3 regions of the Marinococcus sp. LNHM5E3-2.1 genome follow, and region 1 is predicted to be linked to each of the others. Evidence: riboswitches for the same ligand, from Rfam matches in the RefSeq annotation. Region 1 holds a riboswitch; each other region holds the start of a gene.

Region 1 (4,325 bases):
TTCGTCCTTCTGGACAGGATCGGTGAAATATGAAGCGCTGCCTTTGCTTTTAAATTCACCTCTTCATCTAATCGAGTGTTAAAGGCTTCGCCCGGCATTAAAAAGCAAAATGAAACTTTCCAATGAGGAAGGTTTCCGCTACAATAAAAGGGAAGAAAGCGTATGGAGGAGGCCTGGCATTGGCACTTACTTTTTACGGGTATCCCCCGTGCAGTACATGCCGCAAAGCAAAAAAGTGGCTGGAAGCAGAGAATATTTCTTTTGACGAGTATCATATTGTGGAACATCCGCCTTCGAAAAAAGAATTAAAGGCATGGAAAGAAAAGGAAGGACTTGAATGGAAGCAGTTCTTTAACACCAGTGGGAAGAAGTACCGGGAAATGGACCTGAAAACACGGCTGCCCGAAGCATCTGAAGAAGAGATTCTGGAATGGCTCGCTTCTGACGGAATGCTTTTAAAAAGGCCTATTGTGACAGACGGCGAGAGTGTTACCCTCGGGTTTAAGGAACCAGTTTTTGAGGAAAAGTGGAAAGCGTAATAGTATTCATTTGAAGGAGGATGATTGTGTATGAGTGTACCAGATGAACTTTTATATTCAGAAGAACATGAATGGGTGAAAAAAGAAGATGGCCGTCTTCGCGTCGGTGTGACAGATTTTGCCCAGTCCGAGCTTGGCGATATTGTATTCGTGGAACTTCCGGAAGTAGGAGATGAACTCGAGGCCGGAGAGCCATTTGGAAGTGTAGAATCTGTTAAAACGGTCTCAGAGCTTTACGCCCCGGTTACAGGAAAGGTCGTAGAAATTAATGAAGACCTGGATGATTCTCCTGAGTTTGTCAACGAATCTCCGTATGAAAAAGCCTGGATGATTGTGGTAGAACCCTCCAATGAAAGTGAATTGGATGACCTGATGTCACCAGCCCAGTATTCGGACATGGTAAGCGACGATTAATACTGATTTACATAGGAGCTGGCCTCTTGGGAGGCAGCTCCTTTTTATAAGCAGCTGTTTTCGAGCCTTGCAGGGACAGGAACTAAAAGGTTGACGCTTACAGGCAAAGGTGCTATTATCAGTAGCATCGTCAAATATGAACGGATAATCATCGTTCACTTATCAAGAGAGGTGGAGGGGCTGGCCCTGTGAAACCCGGCAACCAGTCTGCATAAGCAGACATGGTGCCAATTCCTGCAGGCAAACGTCTGCAAGATGAGTGGAAAGGATCCTTTAAAACCTTTCTGCTCGTGTGCAGAAGGGTTTTTTCTTTATGATCCGGTATGGAAAGAATCATTGCCGGAATCATGACGATTTAAAACATACTAATTACATCGTTTTAATAAAGATAAAGAAAAGCGATGAAGGAGAGAGCGGTATGATCGAATTAAAAGGTTTATCCAAAGCCTTTCAGACAAAAACACAAACCGTCACCGCCGTAGATAACGTCAGCCTTTCTATTGATGAAGGAGAAATTTTCGGCATTATCGGCTACAGCGGCGCAGGCAAAAGTACGCTTGTGAGGCTGTTAAATAAGCTCGAAACCGCCACCAGCGGTGAAGTAACCATTGAAGGGGAAAGCATCACTTCCCTGAAGGGGCAGTCTCTGCGCAGCGCCCGCCAGGAAATTGGCATGGTGTTTCAGCATTTTAATCTGTTGTGGTCCCGGACGGTAGCAGAAAATATTGCGTTTCCGCTCGAAATTGCAAAACAGTCAAAACAGGAACGGGCGAGACGGGTGCAGGAGCTGGTGAACCTTGTCGGCCTCGAAGGCCGGGAGGACTCGTACCCTTCCCAGCTGAGCGGGGGGCAGAAGCAGCGGGTTGGCATTGCAAGAGCCCTTGCAAACAATCCGAAGGTGCTGCTGTGCGATGAAGCGACCTCGGCGCTGGATCCGAAAACAACAGATTCTATTCTTGCTCTGCTCACAGACATTAATAAAAAGCTGGGGCTTACCATTGTCCTGATCACGCACGAAATGCACGTGATCCGTAAAATCTGTCACCGGGTGGCAGTAATGGAAAACGGCAAAGTCGTGGAAGAAGGGCCTGTACTTCAGGTATTCCGGAACCCGAAGGAATATATGACTAAAGAATTTGTTCGTCAGATTACGGAGCCGGAGGAAGACGCGTCGGAAATCGTATTCAATGAAGAAGAAACCGGCACAGTTGTGCAGCTGAAATTTTTGGAAAACAAGGCAGAGCAGCCGTTCATTTCCAAAGTCATCCGCCAGTTTGATGTGGACGTAAATATTATTCAGGGAAAAATTTCCCAGACGCAGCGCGGCAGCTACGGTTCCCTGTTTATCCGCATCAAAGGCAGCAGTGAAGAAATAAACAAAGCGCTGAACTACCTCCGCGAGGAAGAAATAGAAGCAGAGGTGATGGAGCGTGCTTAACACATGGATGGAAGAAATTAATTGGGAAAACATGTGGGTTGCTACGTGGGAAACCGTCTATATGAGTCTGATCGCGGTAGCAGCCACATTTTTACTTGGTACAATACTCGGAGTTCTGCTGTATTTAACAGATAAAGGGAACATGTGGGAAAACAAGCCGGTGCACACAGTGACAGCAGCGATCGTTAATATTTTCCGCTCTATTCCATTTATTATCCTGATCATTCTGCTTATTCCGTTTACAACCTTCCTGCTTGGTACGATGCTGGGCCCGAGTGCAGCACTGCCGGCACTGATTATCGGCGCAGCTCCGTTTTACGCCCGCCTGGTGGAAATTGGACTTAGAGAAGTGGATAAGGGCGTTATTGAAGCCTCTCAGGCAATGGGAGCGAGCCAGTGGCAGATCATTCAAAAAGTGCTTCTGCCGGAAGCGCTGCCGTCCTTAATCTCCGGCATCACCGTGACTGGTATTACGCTGGTCAGCTATACTGCCATGGCCGGTGTTGTAGGTGGCGGAGGTCTTGGGAACCTTGCGTATCAGGAAGGGTTCCAGCGCAGCAATAATGAAGTAGTATTTGTTGCTACAGTGCTGATTCTTGTTATTGTCTTCATTCTGCAGTGGATCGGCGATATTTGGACGAGACAGATAGATAAACGATAATTATTATATTAATGGGGGAATTTTTCATGAAAAAAACACTACTTGGCGTTTCACTACTTTCTACGGCAGTACTGGCAGCCTGCGGCTCTGATTCAGAATCAGGCGGCGGTTCCGAAGAAGAAACACAGACACTTACGGTAGGGGCTACAAGCGTCCCGCACGCAGAAATTCTGGAGTTTGCCGAAGACCAGCTGTCGGAAGAAAATGTGGAGCTTGAAATCGAAACATTCAATGACTATATTGTTCCAAACGAAGCGCTTGCTTCGGAAGAAATTGATGCAAACTATTTTCAGCATATTCCTTATCTTGAAGATCAGATGGAAGAAAATGAAGAGTTTGACTTCGTTAATATGGGCGGCATTCATATCGAGCCAATCGGTGTTTATTCCCAGGAGTATGACAGCCTTGATGCCCTTCCGGACGGAGCAGAAATAATTATGAGTAACTCGGTTGCAGACCACGGCCGGATTCTGCAGATGCTTGAGCAGGAAGGCGTCCTCACGCTTGAAGAAGGCGCCGGCGTTGAAGCAACAGTGGATGATATTGCCGAAAATCCGAAAGACCTGCAGTTCCAGGCGGACATTGACGCGGCTACGCTTCCGCAGGTGTATAATAACGGCGAAGGGGATGCAGTATTCATCAATTCCAACTATGCAATTGATGCAGAGCTGAACCCTCAGGAGGATGCCATTGCGCTTGAAAGTCCGGAAGATAATCCGTATGTGAATGTGATAGCAGCCCGGGCAGAGGATGAAGACAATGAAACAATTCAGACGCTTGTAGAAGTGCTGCAGTCGGATGAAACCCAGGAATTTATTGAAGAAGAATATGACGGAGCCGTCATTCCTGCAGAGCAGGAATAGCGGTCAGGCCGGACTCGTTTACTGAGTCCGGTTTTTTACATTGGGGGAAAAATAGAAGAGAATCTTCATTGAAAAAGTTTTTCCTTTTTTACTTCTCGGTGAGGTTTGGTATACTGTAAGAGTGAATGAAGAAAAGCATTGAATAGGGAGGGTCGTTCCTGCAAATGGTTTGTATAGGTGCCCTCCTTTTTGTATGAACGCTTTTATTGAGAATGAAGAGGATGTATTCTCATTTATTTCCCGTTGGTTTTTTTGCCATATAGTAGCAAAAAAATGAAATATATCGGGAGAGAAAGCGAGTTTGCTTGAAGTCAGTTTACATTTGTTATAAAATAATAATTATAATAAATAGAGAAAAAACAGCGGTTTCCGCTTGATTCCAAAATATGGAGGTATGCAAAATGGCAGCG
Region 2 (4,325 bases), on a different contig from region 1:
GTAGCTTTAGCAGCAATTAGTTATGTTAAATCAAAAAAGGAGACCACCTAAATGGATATTTCTGTACCAACAATTGTGACATTTATCGTTTACCTTGTTGTAATGCTTGGCATTGGTTTTTTATTCTATAAGCTGACCAATAACCTCTCGGATTACGTTTTAGGCGGAAGAAAATTAAACGGACCCGTAGCTGCGCTCAGTGCCGGTGCGTCTGACATGAGCAGCTGGCTTCTGCTCGGCCTGCCAGGGGCCATGTATCTGGGCGGGATGAGTGAGATATGGCTGCCGATCGGCCTTACCATTGGAGCTTATTTGAACTGGCAGTTTCAGGCAAGAAGACTGCGCAGGTATACAATCATCGCCAACGATTCAATTACGATACCCGACTTTCTTGAAAACCGCTTCCACGATAAAACAAAAGCACTGCGGATTGTTTCGGCATTATTTATACTTATTTTCTTTACTTTTTATACCTCTTCCGGACTGGTCGGGGGCGCTACCCTGTTTGTCAGTTCGTTCGGCCTTTCCTATCAGGCAGCTCTTTGGATCGGCGGCGCTGTTATTATTACGTATACGTTCCTCGGTGGATTTATGGCCGTCAGCTGGACTGACTTTATCCAGGGCATTCTGATGTTTCTGGCGCTCGTTGCTGTTCCGATCGCTGCCGTTATAGAAATTGGTGGATGGGGAAATTCTGTCCAGACCGTGGCATCCATTAATCCGGATGCGTTAAGTGCCTTTACGAATGTGAGTGTTATTTCTGTGGTCTCCCTGCTTGCCTGGGGGCTCGGGTACTTCGGCCAGCCGCATATCATTACGAGGTTTATGGCGATACGTTCCGAAAAAGAAATTCCGATGGCCCGGTTTGTAGGTATGAGCTGGATGGTTATTTCTCTTCTCGGTGCTATTTTTACAGGATTTATCGGTATTGCTTACTTCTCCGGCAACGCCCAGCTCGGAGAAGGGAATCAGGAAACCGTCTTTATTCTGTTTACCCAGGTACTTTTTAATCCGTGGGTGTCCGGCGTTCTTCTCGCAGCCATTCTCGCTGCTATTATGAGCACGGTGGACTCCCAGCTGCTTGTATCCTCCAGTGCCCTTGCGGAAGACTTTTATAAAGGGATGCTCCGCCCCAAAGCTTCTGACCGCGAGCTCGTCTGGGTCGGCCGGATTGGCGTTATCGTCATTGCCCTCGTCGCCCTGCTGCTCGCCTCCAACCCGGGAAGCACGGTACTTGAACTTGTAAGCTACGCGTGGGCCGGGTTCGGCGCAGTATTCGGGCCTGCAATGCTTTTCTCCTTATTCTGGCGCCGGACGAGCATGTGGGGTGTGCTTGCCGGGATGATCGCCGGCGGCACCACCGTAATTATCTGGGTTCAGCTTTCCGGAGGATTGTTTGATCTCTACGAAATTGTGCCAGGCTTCCTGATCAACGTCTTAATCATCATTGCCGTCAGCCTGCTTGGGCCGAAGCCTTCAGACAAAATTAAAACTGAATTTGATTCTGTCGGCACGTATACGGAGAAAAACTGAGCAAAAAAATACCCGCTTCCTGATATAGACAGGAGCGGGTATTTATTATATTTATTGCTGTTTTTCGGTGAATGCCTGTTCCTGAAGCGCTGCCGCTTTATCCGTGCGTTCCCAGGGCAGATCAACGTCATGACGTCCAAAGTGGCCGTAAGCGGCTGTCTGCCTGTAAATCGGCCGGCGGAGATCAAGCATTTTGATGATGCCTGCCGGCCGGAGGTCAAAGTTTTCATTGGCAAGCTTTACGAGCACCTCTTCTGATACTTTTCCCGTACCAAATGTAGCGATCGAAATGGAGACAGGCTGAGCTACTCCGATCGCGTACGCCAGCTGAACCTCGCATTTATCTGCAAGACCTGCTGCAATAATATTTTTGGCTACATACCGGGCTGCATACGAGGCGGAGCGGTCGACCTTTGTCGGATCTTTACCGGAAAACGCACCGCCGCCGTGACGGGCATAGCCTCCGTACGTATCAACAATGATTTTTCGTCCGGTAAGGCCGGCGTCCCCCTGCGGTCCGCCAATAACAAAGCGGCCGGTCGGGTTTATGAAATAGTTGGTTTTAGCGTCGAGAAGCTCTGCCGGCACTACCGGCTCGATAACGTATTTGTGCATATCCTCTTCAATCTGTGCAAGCGTTACGTCATCCGAATGCTGGGTGGAAATAACGATCGTTTCCACCCGGAGCGGCTTCCCGTCGTCTCCGTATTCCACGGTAACCTGCGTTTTTCCATCCGGACGCAGATACGAAAGATTGCCGTCCTTCCGGACTTTTGTTAACTGACTTGCCAGCTTGTGCGCAAGCGAGATCGGCAATGGCATGAGTTCATCGGTTTCATTATCTGCATACCCAAACATCAAGCCCTGGTCCCCCGCTCCGATCGATTCCAGTTCATCCTCGGTCATCGATCCTTCACGGGTTTCAAGCGCCTCATCAACGCCCTGGGCAATGTCGGCCGACTGCTCATCTATAGACGTCAAAACCGAGCACGTTTCGTAATCGAAGCCATATTTTGCCCGTGTATAACCGATGTCTTTCAAAGTTTCCCTGGCAATTTTAGGAATATCTACGTATGTAGATGTCGATATTTCTCCTGCCACTAATACGAGACCAGTATTTACTACTGTTTCCGCTGCCACCCGGGCATTCGGATCATCCTTTAAAATTGCATCCAAAATCGCATCGGAAATCTGATCACACACCTTGTCCGGGTGCCCTTCTGTAACAGATTCCGACGTAAATAAACGTCGTCCAATTGTAGACACGCTGCTGCCTCCTTTTTAACTGCCTGCTACGGTTGTACTCTCCCATTCTTCGGGTAGACGAAAAGAAAACGGCAGTAGGCCGTTGTGTACAAGAAAAGCCCCTTGTCCCAAAAATTGAGGGAAAAGGGGCTGTCAGTTCAGCTTTTTCGCCTCTTATCTTTCAAGGCATCTGTCTGCCTCTCCAGGTTAGCACCTTTCCGTTACCGGATGGTTGCTGGGCTTCTCAGGGACTGTCCCTCCACCTGCTCAGGATAAGAGTATCCGTTCGTACAAAATCTTAACGCAAACCCTATTTGATGTCAAACCTAGTGCCCTCCGCGCTGGCACGTTTTGTCATCGCAAAGGAAATGAAACCACTGATACCGATTTACAGAAACAGTATGATACAGCTTGCGGCCAAGCGTTTCTACTCCCGGCAGTAAAAATACTGCCTTCAGCGGCTTCAAAGCCGGAATAGTATAACATAATTTTTTCACCGTATAATAACCAGCGTATACGTACGTATTATCCTCTACACTGTGCATCTGCTCTTCAAGCGGCTCTCCCTTGAGCATCGGGTACTTTTCAAATAAATCCTCATCATATATAGGCTTCCATTTCACCCTGTTCGTCTTATCTATCGCCGAGAGATAAGTATGGAATCTGGTGCATAACGGACAATCACTATCATAGAATACAATAAATTCCGGTTGTTGTTCCATAGTTGTTCCCCTTTCATTACTTTCTTACATCTTTTCCCTCTTAGTCCTAAAAATATTCATGAACTTTTTTAACGAATAAGTATGTACTATTAAATTAAATGTGTTACACTATTTTATATTCTATCCATCATTTATGATGAATAAATCCAACTTCCCCCTCATTAAAGGAGTGATTGTTTATGAAGCCGCCGTTCGCTTCCAAACCCGAAACAAATCTATTGAATGAAGCGCACGTCCAATGGAATCTCTCTGTCCCTGCGCTTGTGAAGCGCTCGCTGGCTCTGCAGGAGGGCTCACTTACAGCAGAAGGTGCTCTTGCCGTGAAAACAGGCAAATACACCGGACGGTCTCCAAAAGATAAATATATTGTCGATGAGCCCGGCAGTTCTCCTTATATTGACTGGGGAAACGTAAACCAACCAATGTCCGAAGAAGTGTTTGAACGGCTTTATAAAAAAGTGACGGCTCATTTGAACAGCCGGAATGAAGTATTTGCAAGCGATGCCCTGGCCGGAGCTGATCCCGACTACCAGCTTCCTGTCCGGGTCATCACCTCCTGCGCCTGGCATCAATTGTTCGCCCGGCAGCTGTTTATCCGACCAGACGGAAGAGAAAATCCTTCTGCTCCGCCCTTTACGCTCATAGCTGCACCGGAATGCAAAGCAAATCCTGAGACAGACGGCACCTCGTCGGAAACATTTATCGTCATCAGTTTTGCGCAGCGCACAATTTTAATCGGCGGCACAGAATACGCCGGAGAAATGAAAAAATCAATCTTTTCTGTCATGAACTACCTGCTTCCTGAACAAAACGTACTGCCGATGC
Region 3 (4,325 bases), on a different contig from region 1:
GCTCGCGGCTTGCCGGGTAGTGATGGATAAATATTTCGTTGTTTGTCACAAAGCCGAGCGGACCGTATTGCGGACTCTGAAATGTGGCGATATTGGATGAATGGGTTTTTGTCACGTTTTTTGCAGAATGGATTTCTTCGTTTAAAACGACGAGAACTCCGATGCTCCGGGCTTTCTCGCTTGCGGCAGTACGGACCGCTGCCAGGAAATTCTGGGGGCCGTCAGCGCTGATTTCATTGCTTGAACGCATTGCGCCTGTCACTACCACCGGCAGGTCTTTGTCATGAAAAAGATCGAGCGCATAGGCAGTTTCTTCCAGGGTGTCAGTGCCATGCGTAATGACGACACCGTCATATGTATCCTCGGAAAGCTTTTCAAGCATATGCTCGTGTAAAGAGAGCATGTGCTCCGGAGTAATATGAGGAGACGGAAGATGCAGAAAATCGCTCGTAACAATTTCAGCAATTTGATTGGCAATGCGGCTCCAGTGGCTTAAAGGGTTGTGAAGTCCCGGCTCCACGCCGCTTTCTTCTGTCTGGGTCATGGCGATCGTGCCGCCTGTGTGGATAACTAGTATTTTTTTCATTTCAATTCCTCCTCGTCGGCCGGGCTGTGGCTGGCATTATTCTTTTACGAATTTGAACATAGCATGATACGATACGTTTAACAAGAGAGGGTGAGAACGAAAGGTGATCGCACTGATTATGGCGGCCCTGGCGCCGGCTGTTGCTTTACTGATATATTTCACATTAAAACGCCGGGCGGACGTGGAGCGGAGGCTGCCGGTCATCCGTGCGTTTGTCATAGGGGTACTGATTGTATTCCCGGTGCTTGTGATCGAACATGCGCTTGAAACAGAAGGGGTAAGCATGCCGCTTTTTGCGGCGCAGTATACCCAGGCGGCCTTGCTAGAGGAAGGCATCAAGTTTTTCCTCCTGTATACGTTTGTGCTTCGATTTGCCCCGATTAAAAATACTTACGACGGTGTTATTTACGGGCTTTCCCTGTCGCTTGGCTTTGCTTCGCTTGAAAACATCCTGTACTTAATTGCAAACGGCATAGAAACGGCTGTTACCAGAGCCCTGCTCCCAGTGACGGTGCATGCGCTCCTGGGTGTGATTATGGGTTATTATGCGGTATCAGCGAAACGCGCCTCCCGTCATGGCAGGCGCCTCTTCTCTTTTTTTCTTGCTCTTGCGATTCCGCTTATCTTCCACGGGCTGTACGACTATATATTAAGCGCTTCTTCTTTAGGCAATATTCTGTATTATCTTATCCCGTTCATGCTATTTTTGTGGTGGTTTGCGTTGTCGAAAGCAAATAAAGCCAATGCGAAATAACAACTCGAAAGGACGAAGCTACTATGTCAGAAGACCGCCGTTACCGCGTTGTTATCCGCTGTCCAAAATGCGGGGAAAAGTACATTCTACGCGGCAGAAAGAACAAGGCCGGGGAAATGGAAACAGGTTTTCGCCGCTGCGTCTGCGGCAATGAAAACCAGCTGCATATTGATATTGCACCGGAATAAAAAGGTTACTTGCAATATCGATTCGTTTCATGTACTTTGGAAAGTAATCATATAACGTTTCTTATCAAGAGAGATGGAGGGATCGGCCCTTGGAAGTCTCAGCAACCAGCCGCAGGTGATGCGGTCAGGTGCTAACTCCTGCAAGCTGTGCTTGCGAGATGAGAAGAAGTATTGCATGCCAAGGTCTTCTTCTGTCTAAGGAAGAAGGCCTTTTCGTACATTTAATGCATTAATTTTACAGAAATGAGGGCTGTGACATGTCAAAGCAACTGCAGATAGAAACCATCCTGGCACAACTGGGTAATAATTCCGACCCGCGGACCGGAGCGATCAATCCTCCTGTTTATTTTTCCACAGCGTATAAACATACAGGTATAGGAGAATCCACGGGATACGACTATTCCCGGACGGCCAACCCGACGAGGGACCTGCTTGAAAACGGTATCGCCGCGCTTGAAGGAGGTAAACACGGGTTTGCCCTCAGCTCGGGGATGGCTGCGATCCAGACGCTGTTTGCGATATTTGAAACCGGTGATGAAGTGATTGCAACAAGCGATATTTACGGCGGCACGTACCGTCTGTTCGAAGAAGGATGGCGGCACTGGGGCGTCACGGTTACATACGGTGACCCGAGGGATCTCGAAGCATTTGAACAGCTGATAACAGATAAAACAAAAGCGCTGTTTATTGAGACGCCGACGAACCCGCTGATGCAGGAAGCGGATCTGAAGGAGCTTTCGCTGCTCGCGAAAAAGCACGGTGCCTGGCTTATTGTGGACAATACGTTTTATACGCCAGTGCTTCAGCGCCCGATAGAAGAAGGGGCGGACATTGTGGTGCATTCGGCCTCGAAATATTTAGGCGGACACAATGACTTGATTGCCGGACTGATTGTATCCAATGTGGACGAGCTTTCTGAAAAAATTGGGGCACTTCAAAACGGCATGGGTACAATTTTAAGCCCGTTTGATTCCTGGCTGCTGATGCGGGGGATGAAAACCTTAAAGCTCCGCATGAAGCAGCATACAGAAAATGGCAAAGCCATCGCAGAGTATCTCAGCGGTCATGAAAAGGTAACAGACGTGCTTTACTCGGGCCGGGGTGGAATGCTCTCCTTCCGTCTTGAAAACGAAGAGTGGGTGGATTCATTTTTACGAAACATTAAAATCATCACGTTTGCAGAAAGTCTGGGCGGGGTTGAAAGCTTTATTACGTATCCGGCAACACAGACACACGCAGATATGCCGGAAGCGGTACGGGTTCAAAACGGTGTTGATAACCGTCTTCTCCGCTTCAGCATAGGCATAGAGGATAAGGACGATTTAATTGAAGATCTCGAACAGGCGCTCAGAGCGCTGTAACTCATAAGCACAAGCAGGAGAGGGGCAAGGCTATGAACGTACTCGAAAAACTCGATTCCTCGATTTTGATCGGCGACGGGGCAATGGGCACGTATCTTTACCAGAAAGGCTATAAGGGCTCGTTTGAAGCTATGAATTTAACGGACCCTGAGGCTGTGGAGCATGCTCACCGGGAATACGCAGAAGCCGGGGCGGATATTCTCCAGACAAATACCTACGCGGCGAACCGGGTGAAGCTTGAAGGCTACGGGCTTGAAGATAAAGTGCAGGATATTAACCGGGCCGGCGTGCGGCTGGCGAGGAAGGCTTCCGGCGGCTCGGCTTATGTATTTGCTACAGTCGGAGGGATTAAAGGCGTTCAGGTGAGCGAACATTCAGATGAGTTTCTAAATCAGGCGCTACAGGAACAGGTGAATGTCTTTTTGGCGGAACCGGTGGATGGTCTGCTGCTCGAAACGTTTTACGACCTCCCCGAGCTTCTGCAGATCGTCCGTTACATCCGCAGTAAAGATGAAGAGATTCCTGTTATTGCTCAGGTGGCACTTGGTGATGTCGGCGTCATGCATGGGGGAGTGCAGATCACTGAAGCCTTCAGCCGGATCGAGGATGCCGGCGCTTCAGTGGTCGGACTCAACTGCAGGATGGGCCCGTATCATATATTGAAATCGCTTGAGCAGACGGAATTAACCGGACGGGCATATTATTCGGCTTATCCTAACGCCAGTCTTCCAAACTGGTATGACGGTCGTTACGTGTACCAGTCCAACCCTGAGTACTTTTATAAGCAGGCTTTCCGCTTTAAAGAACAGGGCATCCGTCTGCTTGGCGGCTGCTGCGGAACGACGCCTGAGCATGTCCGCATGATAGCGGAAGCTGTTAAACACGACGTTCCGGAAAAGACGAAGCGCCCGGTAAAGATAAAAGCGCCGGCGGCTGAGTCGACAGCCGATAAGGAACCGGTTGTGCCCCTCCATGAAAAAGTGAAAACCGAGAAAACGGTCATCGTAGAGCTTGACCCACCGAAAAAACTGAAAACAGGAAAATTTATACGCGGATCCCAGGCGCTTCATGATGCAGGAGCGGATGCAGTTACGCTTGCCGATAATTCCCTTGCTTCCCCGCGGATTGACAATCTCGCTATGGGAGCGATGCTCAAGCAGCAGACCTCTGCCAGGCCACTTTTGCATATCGCCTGCCGGGACCGGAATCTGATCGGTCTGCAGTCCCATCTGTTGGGGCTTCACACAATTGGCGTGCGGGACCTGCTGGCGATTACCGGCGATCCTTCGAAGGTCGGGGATTTTCCAGGGGCGAAGTCTGTATATGATGCGAACTCCGTATCCCTTATTTCTCTGATACGGGAAATGAACGAAGGGCGGCTGTTTTCCGGGAAGTCCCTTGGAGAAAAGACGAATTTCTCCATCGGGGGAGCGTTT

What was found. Region 1 has a riboswitch for S-adenosylmethionine ahead of ACTRXH_RS14820 (methionine ABC transporter ATP-binding protein). Riboswitches for the same ligand answer to the same signal wherever they lie in the genome.
Region 2: linked by a shared signal. The riboswitch ahead of metK (methionine adenosyltransferase) and the one ahead of ACTRXH_RS14820 (methionine ABC transporter ATP-binding protein) in region 1 are both predicted to bind S-adenosylmethionine.
Region 3: linked by a shared signal. The riboswitch ahead of ACTRXH_RS07230 (methionine biosynthesis PLP-dependent protein) and the one ahead of ACTRXH_RS14820 (methionine ABC transporter ATP-binding protein) in region 1 are both predicted to bind S-adenosylmethionine.

The regions. Positions count from the first base shown of each region.
Region 1 covers NZ_JBQLIB010000018.1:35,614-39,938, reverse strand. Annotated here, with positions in the region: gene ACTRXH_RS14830 (arsenate reductase family protein) at 180-539, shown strand; gene gcvH (glycine cleavage system protein GcvH) at 570-953, shown strand; SAM riboswitch class I at 1,110-1,215, shown strand; gene ACTRXH_RS14820 (methionine ABC transporter ATP-binding protein) at 1,372-2,391, shown strand; gene ACTRXH_RS14815 (methionine ABC transporter permease) at 2,399-3,052, shown strand; gene ACTRXH_RS14810 (MetQ/NlpA family ABC transporter substrate-binding protein) at 3,079-3,915, shown strand; gene sufC (Fe-S cluster assembly ATPase SufC) at 4,317-4,325, shown strand, end outside.
Region 2 covers NZ_JBQLIB010000020.1:9,870-14,194, forward strand. Annotated here, with positions in the region: gene putP (sodium/proline symporter PutP) at 52-1,533, shown strand; gene metK (methionine adenosyltransferase) at 1,585-2,799, opposite strand; SAM riboswitch class I at 2,950-3,057, opposite strand; gene ACTRXH_RS15115 (thiol-disulfide oxidoreductase DCC family protein) at 3,105-3,500, opposite strand; gene pckA (phosphoenolpyruvate carboxykinase (ATP)) at 3,680-4,325, shown strand, end outside.
Region 3 covers NZ_JBQLIB010000004.1:93,403-97,727, forward strand. Annotated here, with positions in the region: gene ACTRXH_RS07215 (asparaginase) at 1-586, opposite strand, end outside; gene prsW (glutamic-type intramembrane protease PrsW) at 690-1,340, shown strand; gene ACTRXH_RS07225 (hypothetical protein) at 1,364-1,528, shown strand; SAM riboswitch class I at 1,587-1,693, shown strand; gene ACTRXH_RS07230 (methionine biosynthesis PLP-dependent protein) at 1,786-2,889, shown strand; gene ACTRXH_RS07235 (bifunctional homocysteine S-methyltransferase/methylenetetrahydrofolate reductase) at 2,922-4,325, shown strand, end outside.